Regions from separate parts of the Rhizobium sp. 10N414 genome, predicted to be linked through region 3. Evidence: predicted binding sites of a transcription regulator. Region 3 holds the regulator's gene; each other region holds the start of a gene.

Evidence for each region. Region 3 encodes HrcA, which represses chaperone genes, less so after heat shock. Its sites were predicted from a motif close to GTTAGCACTCNCNNNNNGNGAGTGCTAAC; they were not measured.
Region 1: groES (co-chaperone GroES) is a predicted target of HrcA. The motif match lies at 1,670-1,698, and genes of this name have one in related genera.
Region 2: AC1DE4_RS30785 (co-chaperone GroES) is a predicted target of HrcA. The motif match lies at 2,323-2,351, and genes of this name have one in related genera.

Annotation. Positions count from the first base shown of each region.
Region 1 is NZ_JBFTIN010000070.1:428-4,595, forward strand. Features, by position in the region: gene AC1DE4_RS30710 (helix-turn-helix domain-containing protein) at 80-325, shown strand; gene AC1DE4_RS30715 (Hsp20/alpha crystallin family protein) at 830-1,339, opposite strand; partial or broken gene AC1DE4_RS30720 (Hsp20 family protein) at 1,374-1,622, opposite strand; gene groES (co-chaperone GroES) at 1,836-2,150, shown strand; gene groL (chaperonin GroEL) at 2,203-3,831, shown strand.
Region 2 is NZ_JBFTIN010000070.1:10,826-14,993, reverse strand. Features, by position in the region: gene AC1DE4_RS30795 (hypothetical protein) at 1-136, opposite strand, end outside; gene groL (chaperonin GroEL) at 186-1,814, opposite strand; gene AC1DE4_RS30785 (co-chaperone GroES) at 1,862-2,176, opposite strand; gene AC1DE4_RS30780 (hypothetical protein) at 2,677-2,922, opposite strand; gene AC1DE4_RS30775 (DUF982 domain-containing protein) at 3,081-3,386, opposite strand; gene AC1DE4_RS30770 (SPW repeat protein) at 3,699-4,168, shown strand, end outside.
Region 3 is NZ_JBFTIN010000001.1:292,124-296,291, reverse strand. Features, by position in the region: gene AC1DE4_RS01485 (VOC family protein) at 1-254, opposite strand, end outside; gene rph (ribonuclease PH) at 251-970, opposite strand; gene hrcA (heat-inducible transcriptional repressor HrcA) at 1,146-2,234, shown strand; gene AC1DE4_RS01470 (GFA family protein) at 2,240-2,674, opposite strand; gene grpE (nucleotide exchange factor GrpE) at 2,894-3,514, shown strand; gene AC1DE4_RS01460 (nucleoside hydrolase) at 3,545-4,168, opposite strand, start outside.

The DNA of each region.
Region 1 (4,168 bases), on a different contig from region 3:
TTCGCAAAAGATAAGTTATAGCCAGTTAGCACGCTTAAGTTTCTTTTTCAACTCTCAACTTGCGAAAATAGAAAGTTTTATGCTCAAGCCATCTCAGTGCCGCGCAGCTAGGGCGCTTCTCGACTGGACCCAGAAAGACCTCGCCGAGAAGACTTCGATCAGCGCGGTATCCATTCGAGCATTCGAAAGAGGGGGAGAGATGCGCGACAGCAACCTTCGTCTATTGACGCTCACCTTCGAGGCCGCAGGCATAACCTTTCAGAGTGAAGGTGAGATTACCGATGGAGGAATAGGCGTCCGCCTTCGATCACAGGATCGGCATTAGACGTGGAGCTAAGCGCGTGTTGCTTGCAGCTCGTAGGCGACCCGATCCGCCTGTGAATAGTTAAAGTTTAGATTGGCGAACAATGCCAAAGAAGGCACTAGCGATAGCGATTCTGGGTCTGCTGGTTGTGAGTACGCCGGGAAACGGTGGCATTTCGGAGGGACAATGTTCGGCCCGATTCGCTAACATCTGAGAGTACCGATCCGGGTGGAAGTTGTCCGCGCTGACGAGATCATCTCGGCCTCGGGCGAACGCTGTGATTCGTTGCCGCATTGGGCCTATGGCATGGTCAAATGGTTGTCGCGGAAACGGGTGTCACGTTATTCAACGGCTTAGAAGCTTTGAGAGCCCAGCCCGGCGCCAGCCAGCCCTTGGCGATTGACGTCAACGTTTCGCGGCGCGCGCCTTTCGTGCAAGGGGTTCCTCATCGACGTCATCGTTTACTGCCCAAGCAAACCCAGCCGGGCACGTCCACACCCGGCTGGCTTGCGGTGGCGGCCGTTATTATTTGGTGCTGTCGATGGTGACCCGCTTGACATTGGCTCGCGCCTTTTCGGTCTTCGGCAGCGTTACTGCGAGGAGACCGTTCTTGAACGTTGCGGCGACCTTATCCTCATCGATCTGGCGGTCAAGAGCCAGCCGCCGTTCGAATCGCCCGTAGTAGCGCTCGCTGAACCGGCGGTCCTTGTCCTCAGTTTCCGACTTTTTCTCGCCGCGAAGCGTAAGCATGCCATCCCCCACCAATACCTCGATCTCGTCTGAATCGATGCCCGGAACCTCCGCTATTACGCGTATCTCGCTGTCATTCTCTTCGATCTCCACGTGCGGCCACGTGCCATGGAAAGGCGCCGTGTCACCGAACAACGATGGCGGGCCGAAGCCGCGAAAGACTTCGTCGAACAGACGGTTGACGTTGCGGTGCAGTGACAGGAATGGATCCATGTCATCACCGCGATAGGTGCTCGGAAGCTGGCTGCTCCCACGGCTCCACGGGATCAGGTCACGTACACTCATGGCTGTCATCCTTTCTTCCGTTTCTGTCTCTTTCTTAGTGCAAACAGGCGATGGTTGCACAGTTCTGTCGTGCTAGGCCTTTGTCGCCTTCGATCTGCTTCGAAGCTGCCTTCGTCGTCTCGGACTGAATGGCGATACGACGTGGCTTCATCTCCTCAGGTATTTCTTTTTTGAGATCGATGACGAGTAGCCCGTTTTCGAGCGTCGCGCCCTCGACGATGACGTGATCGGCGAGTTCAAATCTGCGCGCAAACGGCCTCAGAGCAAGGCCTTGATGGAGGTGTACTCCAAACCGCCGCCGACATGAAATAGCCGTATCATTTCACGCTGGTTAGCACTCGACGGGCCAGAGTGCTAAAAATGTCAATCTGCCTCTTGAAACTCCAAAGATCATAAACCAGATCGAATTACGCGCGATGGCGAAAGAATCGCGCGTCCCGCGTCGGCTTCGCTCCGAATGCTGCGCGGAGCACCTCTTGAATCTGAGGAGAGCGACATGACGTTCCGTCCCTTGCATGACCGCATCCTGGTTCGCCGCATCGAGGCCGAGGAAAAGACGGCCGGCGGCATCATTATCCCAGACACGGCGAAGGAAAAGCCACAGGAAGGTGAGGTCGTTGCCGCCGGCCCCGGTGCGCGCGACGACAGTGGGCAGTTGCAACCCCTCGACGTGAAAGTGGGAGATCGCATCCTGTTCGGCAAATGGTCGGGCACCGAGATCAAGCTCAATGGCGAGGATCTTCTGATCATGAAGGAATCTGATGTGATGGGCGTGATCGAGGTGGACGCCGCTGCGAGAAATGCGGCGTAGGGTCGATACCGCCTTCTAACAAGGAATTCTAGCCTGAGGAAGGAGCAGAAAAATGGCTGCCAAGGAAGTGAAATTCCATTCCGACGCCCGCGAGAAGATGCTGGCCGGTGTCGATATCCTCGCAAATGCGGTCAAGGTTACGCTCGGCCCCAAGGGGCGCAATGTCGTTATCGACAAGTCGTACGGCGCGCCCCGGATCACCAAGGACGGCGTCACTGTGGCCAAGGAAGTCGAGCTGGAGGACAAGTTCGAGAACATGGGCGCACAGATGGTGCGGGAAGTTGCCTCGAAGACCAGCGACATCGCTGGTGACGGCACTACCACTGCGACAGTTCTCGCCCAGGCGATCGTCAAGGAAGGTGCGAAGGCTGTAGCGTCGGGCATGAACCCGATGGACCTAAAGCGCGGTATCGACAAAGCAGTCGAAGCTGTGGTCGAGGAACTGAAGAGGAACGCCCGTAAAGTCACTAAGAACGACGAAATCTCCCAGGTTGGCACCATCTCGGCCAATGGCGACAGCGAGATAGGCCGTTTCCTCGCGGAAGCGATGGAAAAAGTCGGCAACGAAGGGGTGATCACCGTCGAGGAAGCCAAGACCGCGGTGACAGAGTTGGAAGTCGTCGAAGGTATGCAGTTCGACCGTGGTTATCTCTCGCCCTATTTTGTCACCAACCCAGACAAGATGCGGGTTGAGCTCGAGGAACCCTACATCCTGATCCACGAAAAGAAGCTCTCGAACCTGCAGGCGTTGCTGCCGGTTCTCGAGGCCGTGGTTCAGTCCGGGAAGCCTTTGCTTATCATTGCCGAGGACGTCGAAGGCGAGGCGCTGGCGACGCTCGTCGTCAACAAGCTGCGCGGCGGCCTGAAGGTGGCTGCCGTCAAGGCTCCAGGCTTTGGCGACCGCCGCAAGGCGATGCTGGAGGACATAGCGATCCTAACAGGCGGCACCGCAGTCTCTGAAGACCTCGGCATCAAGCTCGAGAATGTGACCCTCACCATGCTTGGCCGCGCAAAAAAAGTCGTCGTCGAGAAGGAAAACACGACGATCGTCGACGGCGCTGGTTCGAAGACGGAGATCCAGGGCCGCGTCGCACAGATCAAGGCGCAGATCGAGGAAACCACGTCGGACTACGATCGGGAAAAGCTGCAGGAGCGGCTGGCCAAGCTTGCCGGCGGTGTGGCCGTCATCCGCGTCGGCGGCTCGACCGAGGTCGAGGTGAAGGAACGCAAGGACCGTGTCGACGACGCCATGCATGCCACGCGCGCGGCCGTCGAGGAGGGCGTGCTGCCCGGCGGTGGTGTGGCGTTGTTGAGAGCTGTCAAAGCACTGGATAGCGTTCAGACCGAGAATGCCGACCAGACGCACGGCATCGGGATCGTCCGCCGTGCAATCGAGGCGCCAGTGCGCCAGATCGCCGAGAATGCAGGTGCCGAGGGCTCGATCATCGTCGGCAAGCTGCGCGAGACGACCGATTTTGGCTACGGCTGGAACGCCCAGACCAACGAGTTCGGCGATCTTTACGATCAGGGCGTGATCGATCCGGTCAAGGTCGTTCGCACCGCGCTGCAAGACGCCGCCTCGATCGCCGGTTTACTGATTACCACCGAGGCAATGGTCGCCGAGAAGCCGAAGAAGGATGTACCGCTCCCACCGATGCCGGGAGGCGGCATGGACTTCTGATTGAAACGACAAGTCCGCGACCTTTCAGGACGTGGACGGTCGGTAGATCTGTGAAATAAGACATGTGTTGCGCCCGAATGGGTGCGGCGTTTTCTGTCGCGACCGTCGCGGAACGCGCGGCGGCCTTAGAGTGCCGGGACCGCGATCGTGCTTGATCTGTTTCGCGGAGGGTTGAACCCCCACCATGATTCAGTCGATGGTTGCCCGACGCACGACCTTGGGAATGAGGGACAGTCACAATTCTTAAGGATGTCGGATTTCCGGCGCCGGCGCTATCGAAGCCATAGCACGCCGTTGCGCTCAATGCCTACGGGGCAGCCTCGCGAGCGATTAATTT
Region 2 (4,168 bases), on a different contig from region 3:
AGAGCCGCGCCACCAGCACGGTTAACTTTCCGATAGCGACCGGGTCTCTGGAAACTCCCCTTGTCTGGGAGATTTCCTTGACGACACTCGCGCACAAACGCGCCTCCTCCTTTGTTGGGGAAGACGTCGGATTCATTTCTCACTCCGGGAACGGCCCGCCCGACGGGCGGGCCTGGCTGATCCACCTAGAAGTCCATGCCGGCGCCAGCGGGGATCGCCGGAGCGGCTTCCTTCTTGGGTTTTTCGGCGATCATGGCTTCCGTCGTCACCAGCAGGCCGGCAACGGAGGCTGCATCCTGAAGCGCGGTGCGCACGACCTTGGCCGGGTCAATGACGCCCTGTGCGTAGAGATCACCATACTCGCCGGTCTGGGCGTTCCAGCCGTAGGAGAAGTCGGACTTCTCGCGCAGCTTGCCGACGATGATCGAACCTTCTGCGCCGGCATTCTCGGCGATCTGGCGCACCGGCGCCTCGATCGCGCGACGCACGATCTCAATGCCGACCCGCTGGTCCTGGTTGGCCGTGTTGAGATTGTCGAGGGCCTTGACGGCTCGCAGCAACGCCACGCCACCGCCCGGCAGAATGCCTTCCTCGACGGCCGCACGGGTAGCATGCAACGCGTCGTCGACGCGGTCCTTCTTCTCCTTCACTTCGACTTCCGTCGAGCCACCGACGCGGATGACGGCAACGCCGCCGGCGAGCTTGGCGAGGCGTTCCTGCAGTTTCTCGCGATCGTAGTCGGAGGTGGTTTCCTCGATCTGGGCGCGGATCTGCGCAACGCGGCCGTCGATCTCGGCCTTGGAACCGACGCCATCGATGACCGTCGTGTTCTCCTTCTCGATCGCGACCTTCTTGGCGCGGCCAAGCATGTTCAGCGTCACGTTCTCCAGCTTGATGCCGAGGTCTTCGGAAATGACAGTGCCGCCCGTCAGGATGGCGATGTCTTCCAGCATAGCCTTGCGGCGGTCGCCGAAGCCCGGTGCCTTGACGGCGGCGATCTTCAAGCCACCACGCAGCTTGTTGACGACGAGGGTGGCGAGAGCCTCGCCTTCGACGTCTTCAGCGATGATGAGGAGCGGTTTGCCGGATTGGACGACAGCTTCGAGAACCGGCAGCATCGATTGCAGGTTCGAAAGCTTCTTCTCGTGGATGAGGATATAAGGATCCTCGAACTCGACCCGCATCTTGTCGGCATTGGTCACAAAGTAAGGGCTAAGATAGCCGCGATCGAACTGCATGCCTTCGACGACTTCAAGTTCGGTTTCGGCCGTCTTGGCTTCCTCGACGGTGATGACGCCCTCATTGCCAACCTTTTCCATTGCCTCGGCAAGGTAACGGCCGATCTCTTCGTCGCCATTGGCCGAAATCGTACCGACCTGGGCGATCTCCGAATTGTTGGAGATCTTGCGCGCGTTGGTCTTCAGTTCCTTGACCACGGCGTCGACGGCAATGTCGATGCCGCGCTTCAGGTCCATCGGGTTCATGCCCGACGCCACCGCCTTGGCGCCTTCCTTGACGATTGCCTGGGCAAGCACCGTCGCGGTCGTTGTGCCGTCGCCAGCGAGATCGTTGGTCTTGGATGCCACTTCGCGCAGCATCTGGGCGCCCATGTTTTCGAATTTGTCTTCCAGGTCGATTTCCTTGGCGACCGAAACGCCGTCCTTGGTTATACGCGGCGCGCCGAAGGACTTTTCGATCACGACGTTGCGGCCTTTCGGCCCAAGCGTCACCTTCACAGCATTGGCAAGCACATCGACCCCACGCAGCATGCGTTCACGGGCATCGGTGTGGAACTTGACTTCTTTCGCAGCCATTTCTTTAACTCCTCAATAGGCAGCTAATTTAACTGATCGGTCGGCCTTCAGGCGGCCTGCTTCTGCTCTGCCGGGACTTCGATGATGCCCATGACATCGCTTTCTTTCATGATCAGCAGGTCCTCGCCGTTGATCTTGATCTCGGTGCCGGACCACTTGCCGAACACGATGCGATCACCGGCCTTGACGTCGAGCGCCTGGATCTGGCCGGCATCGTTGCGCGCGCCAGGGCCAACGGCGATGACCTCGCCTTCCTGCGGTTTTTCCTTGGCGCTATCTGGAATGATGATGCCGCCCTTGGTTTTCTCTTCGAACTCAACCCGGCGGACAAGAATGCGATCATGAAGCGGTCGGAACGACATGTTTTCCTCCGATGGACAAACAATGATGACGTTGTTCCCCGCCGGACCGGATGACCGGTCCGGGCGGGGGCAAAACCTCGTTCGAGCGTTTTGCGCAAAATGATCTGGTTTTGCGATTTTTCGATTTCAAGAGGTCAAAACAAAAAATAAGCACTCTTCAAATGCGGGTGCTAACATGCTGGAAAGAAACAAGAAACCTGGCATTTGGCGTTCAAAAATTCGTTGATGGCGGCAAAAAATTGCACCACCTTACAGACTGTTGCGAAACGGAGACGAAGCATGCGATTTTCATCGGATTTGGAGCGTCAGATCGGATCGCGACCAACCGGCCGGGTTGAATTCAACCGCCGATGCTTCCTCACACCTATGGCGGTCACGCGAGCGTGCGAAACTTCGGATGCCGGTGTGGAAAAGAGCCCCGCGTGTTCTGCGGCGTAAGGTCAGGGCTCCTTAAGTGGTCACGCCCCGAAGGCCGTGAGCGAAGCTCAAAGCGCGGTAGGCTACGTCTTGTTTCCATTTCCGCCGAGATCGAGGCCGCGCGCGGCATCGACGATATGCTTCAGATGTCCAACGTCGCGTACCCCCTGTTGATAGAGCTCGATGGTGATCGCGGTGATGCGATCTGCTTCCTCGGATCCAGGCTCTATCCCGAAGTCCCCGCAGATAGCATTCAAAACTGCCTGGCATTTGCGTAAGTCGTCGGAATTCAGGGGCTCATCGTAGCGACTGAAGTTTTTGCGAGACATCACAACATCCTCCATGAAGAACATCTCTTTTGCATTGCCATCGCCCAAAAAGGCCCCGCGAGAACAGCGGGGCACGCATTTGGACTTATGAAAGGTCGAGGGGAATGGCCTCTGGCCGATAAGTGCGGTTGCCGGTATTTGTTCCAGCTTTGTCGGATTCAGAAATGTCGGTGAGCGGTTTCTGATAAGCGTTGGCCGCTCGCTCGCCTGCTACCGCCTCGAACCGCAAGGCCTGCTTCCAGGCATGCCGCGAGGAAAAGCTCTTTGCTGACCGCGGGAGGAGTCTGTCGCCCGAGGGCGTTTCGGCAACTCGCTACTGCTGCGTCGTGATACGCACCGTGTACCTTGGGCCATTCGTTTTCAAGAAAGTCCAAGGTGTCGTGGATACTTTGGAACGACTTCTCAGTACCATTCGGAAGCCGAACATTTACGGGACTACTCCAAAGGATATCTGACGTCGGCATTTTTTCCTCCTTTTCCTACCAACGACAAATAACAAAAATTTAGGATTGGAGACGGGGGCGTGCAAGGGCTAGCGGGTGGGCGCTATCAGGCGGTTCAAGACCACCTATACGCCGCGGGGCGTGTTAGAGAGCCAGCCCCTCAACGAAATGCCTCGGACTTCGGCAGCCGGTGTGGCTCCGATGCCGATTACGCCCGCATGCAGATCCGGCTGGTCGACGACTTCAGAAAGGCGGGCCACCGCATTCGGCGACAGATCTCCGGAGGGCTAACGGCTCGAAGGGGCATGGCGCGGCAGCAGAGCGACAGGATCAATGACCACCTTTCGTATGGAATCAGACCGCCGCTCCTCGCTGCGAGACGTTCCGATGCACCCGACAGACGCCGCCAGGAAGCCTTGCCGAGATAGGATGTCTATGGATGTTCGGAGCGGTCGGCAGAAGGAGTGGCACATAGTTCCAAGCATACACGCGATCTTCCAACATCGATGTCAGCCGCCGTCTTGTCTTGGGAAGGTCGAAGAACGGGTTTCTCTTTTAGCAATACTCAACACGGTGAATGCCGTGGCAGGAGCGGTATTGTTTGTCTGCCCGTGGGTGCTGAGCTACGAAGGGTCTTTGCTCGCATCAATCAACGCATGGATCGGTGGGCTGGCATTGACGGTTCCCGCCGTCGCTGCTGCAACGGACATCTGGCCAAAGCTAAATTTGGCATGTCTGTCGATCGGCGTCTGGATCTTCGCAGCGCCATGGCTTCTGGACTTTTCGAACAACGCTGACCCTGC
Region 3 (4,168 bases):
ACGCGGAAACAGGCGTGTCCCGCACCGCTTGTGCCATGAGGCGGCACCTGCAGCGCGGTCGGTGAGGGCGGCTTGATCGTTTCTTTCGGATTGAAAATCAGCAGCACGCCGGGGCCGCAGCGAAAGAAGACATGCCGGTTGCCGCTCCGCGAGATCTTCGAAAGACCGAGAACGCCTTCATAGAAGGCTTCGACCTTGTCGAGATCCTCAGCATAGAGCGCCGTCTCCAGCATGCCTTCCAGCACGTCGTTCATCCGGCGATCGCCTGCTTTTGCATCGCCACGAGTTCGGCAATGCCCCCCTTGGCGAGCGTCATCAGCGAAGCGAACTCCTCGTCGGTAAAGGGCGTGCCTTCGGCGGTGCCCTGAATTTCGACGATACCGCCAGTGCCGGTCATCACGAAGTTCGCGTCGGTCTCGGCCGAGGAGTCTTCGAGATAGTCGAGGTCAAGGACCGACTGGTTTGCGAAGATGCCACAGGAAATGGCCGCGACATGGTCCTTGAGCACGCGCTCGACCTTGAGCATGTTGCGGCTCTCCATCCATTTCAGGCAGTCGTAGAGCGCAATCCAGGCGCCCGTGATCGAGGCGGTGCGCGTTCCGCCGTCCGCCTGGATGACGTCGCAATCGAGGGTGATCTGGCGCTCGCCGAGCTCCTTGAGGTCGACGACGGCGCGCAGCGAGCGGCCGATCAGGCGCTGGATCTCCTGGGTGCGACCGCCCTGCTTGCCGGCCGCAGCTTCGCGCTTCATGCGATCGCCGGTGGCGCGCGGCAGCATGCCGTATTCGGCGGTAACCCAGCCCTTGCCGGTGTTGCGCAGCCATGCCGGCGGCTTTTCCTCGACGCTCGCCGTGCACAACACATGCGTATCGCCGAACTTCACCAGACAGGAGCCTTCCGCGTGCTTGGAGAAATTGCGCTCGAAAGAGACCTTGCGCATCTGGTCGGTTTTTCTGCCTGAGGGCCGCATACTATTCTCCTAATTATCGTGCCGAAGGCGTGAGCAGGCTTCGGGTAGATCATGCGTGCTATGGTGTTGAGAGCTTCTACGATTGGCAGCGTCCATTTGCAATTTCCCTTTTGCCGCTGCGGAGAGATTGGCTATATTTTGTCGGATCATCGTCAGCACGGGTACGCAAGGTTTCATGGAGTTCAGATCGACGTCGGTTTCAGAGGCAGTGGCTGCGCTGGATGAACGCTCCAAGGAAATCTTTCGCCGCATCGTGGAGGGCTATCTGGAAACGGGCGAACCGCTCGGTTCCCGCAACCTTTCGCGAATCCTGCCGATGTCGCTGTCGCCGGCGTCCGTACGCAATGTGATGAGCGATCTGGAAGAACTCGGCCTCATCTATTCACCGCATGTCAGTTCCGGGCGTCTGCCGACGCAGATCGGCCTGCGCTTCTTCGTCGACGCCTTCATGCAGGTGGGCGATCTCTCGGCCGAGGATCGTGCCAACATCGATCGGCAGGTGCGCGCCGAAAGCCGCGACAATCCGATGGAATTGATGATGAACGAGGCGAGCCGAATGCTCTCGGGCATTTCGCGCGGCGCCGGACTTGTCATCACCTCGAAAAGCGATCCTGTGCTCAAGCATGTCGAGTTCATTCGCCTCGAGCCGACCAAGGCGCTTGCGGTGCTCGTTGGCGATCACGACCAGGTGGAAAACCGCATCATCGAGCTTCCGGCAGGCGTCACATCATCGCAATTGACCGAGGCCGCAAACTTCCTCAACGCGCATATGACCGGCCAGACGCTGCCGGAACTGCGCAATCAGCTGAGCCGACTGAAGGACGATGTCCGCCGCGAACTCGACACGCTGTCGCAGGATCTCGTCGAGCGCGGCATCGCTGTGTGGTCCGGCAGCGCGGACGAAGGCAAACCGGCTCAGCTCATCATTCGCGGCCGCGCCAATTTGCTCGCCGGTCTCGCCGGTGCCGACGATCTCGACCGCCTGCGCATGCTGTTCGACGACCTCGAGAAAAAAGACAGCTTGCTGGAACTCCTCAATCTGGCCGAAAGCGGGCCAGGTGTGCGCATTTTCATCGGCTCGGAGAACAAGCTCTTCTCGCTCTCCGGCTCGTCGTTGATCGTTGCGCCTTATCGTGACGATGACGACCGCATTGTCGGTGCCGTGGGAGTGATCGGGCCGACGCGTCTCAACTACTCGCGCATCGTCCCGATGGTCGATTATACCGCTCAGCTTATGACCCGACTGTCACGCGGCGCGAAGTAGCGCGGCTACTCAGGCAACGTGTCGCCCGAGCCGCCCATCTCCGCGGGCATGTCTTTATATTTGGGCAGGCCGTCACGAATGCGCAGCACGCTCTCCTGATAGTTCACGTGCAGCGCCGGGGTGTAGTCGAGATCCGGCAGAAGTGCCGCGTAGACGTCGGTGACGCCCCAGGTCGGGTGCTCGGTGTAGAGATGCCCACCGCACAGCTCGCAGAACTTCCGCACGCTGGTATCGGACTTCTGATAGCCCTCGACATGCTCTCCGCCTTTAGTGACCCGGACAGCCTGCGGCTGCCAGAGCGTGAAGGCATTGACCGGCCCTGCGGACCAATGCCGGCAGGAAGCACAGTGGCAGTATCCCATCGCCACCGGTTCGCCGGTAGCAACAATCTCCACGGCGCCGCAGAAGCAGCGCCCGGAATAGCTTTTCTGATCGCTCATGGTAGCAGCTCCCTGACCCAGGATTAGGCCGAAGCAAGAAAGGTTTAGGTAGCTCTAAAATAAAAGAACTTTAGCGCGAGCAAGTCAAGCTGGCCCTCTCGCTCAACCCGGCATGAGTTGCCCCGCATCGCGCGCTTTTCAGTCACGCAGACTTGATTTTTGCCCGTCAAAGCTCGATATCGGGCACATCCTAAAAGACACCAATCACCGGAGAACGTCATGACTGACGAAACGACGAAGAACGGACCTGACGCAGCCGCGGCCGAAGCCGCAGCGGACGCCGCCGCAAACGTCGAGAACGAAGCCACCGCACAGCCCGATCCGCTGGAACTTCTGAAGGGCGAGAACGCAGAGCTGCGCGACCGCTATCTGCGGCTTGCTGCCGAGATGGATAACCTGCGCCGCCGCACCGAGCGGGAAATCAAGGACGCCAAGACCTATTCGGCTGCTGGCTTCGCCCGCGACATGTTGGCCGTTTCGGACAACCTGCGTCGCGCCATCGATGCGATTCCGGAGGAAGCAAGGGCTGCCGCTGATACCGGCCTGACAACGCTGATCGAGGGTGTCGAGATGACGGAACGCTCGATGTTGGCGGCGCTCGAGCGCCACGGTGTCCGAAAGCTGGAGCCGGTTGGCCAGAAGTTCGATCCGAATTTCCACCAGGCCATGTTCGAAGTACCGAACCCTGAGGTGCCGAACAACACCGTTGTTCAGGTCGTTCAGGCTGGCTACACGATTGGCGAGCGTGTTCTGCGCCCGGCCATGGTCGGCGTCGCCAAGGGCGGACCGAAGCTGGTCGAACCCGAAACCAATTCGGTTTTCGACCAGAAGGACGCCTGATCCCTCAGGCGCCCGTCAAACAATCCGAAATCAGATGCGGGCGAAACGCTCGATCAGCAGATCGAAAAATCCGTCCGCATCGACATCGCGCATGACCTGCGCATTGTGCTTGCGGTGGGTCACGTGCCACCAGTCGACGACGGTCATTCCGGCAGTCAGTTCCGACTTCACCTCGATCTCGACATTGCAGGTCCGCCCCTTGAAAAGCTCCGGCTTCAGCAGATAGGCGATAACCGTCGGGTCGTGCAGCGGGCCGCCGTCCGAGCCGTATTTCTCGACATCGAAGCGTTCGAAGAATTCCAGCATCTCGACCATGGCGATGGCCGGGCGTGTGCCGAGATCAGCCATGCGCTTGACGCGGTCCTTGCGTGTCAGAAGCTTGTGCGTGACGTCGAGCGGCATCATCACGATCGGAACGCCGGAGCGGAAGACGATGTCGGCTGCCTCGGGATCCACGTAGATGTTGAATTCGGCGGCCGGCGTAATGTTGCCACCCTCGAAGAAGCCGCCGCCCATCATGACCAGTTCATGGACGCGCGGGATGATGTCGGGCGCCTGCTGGAAGGCCAGGCCAATATTGGTCAGCGGCCCCAGCGTGCAGAGCGTCACTGCGCCTTCCGGCTCGCTGCGCAGCGTCTCGACGATGAAATCCAC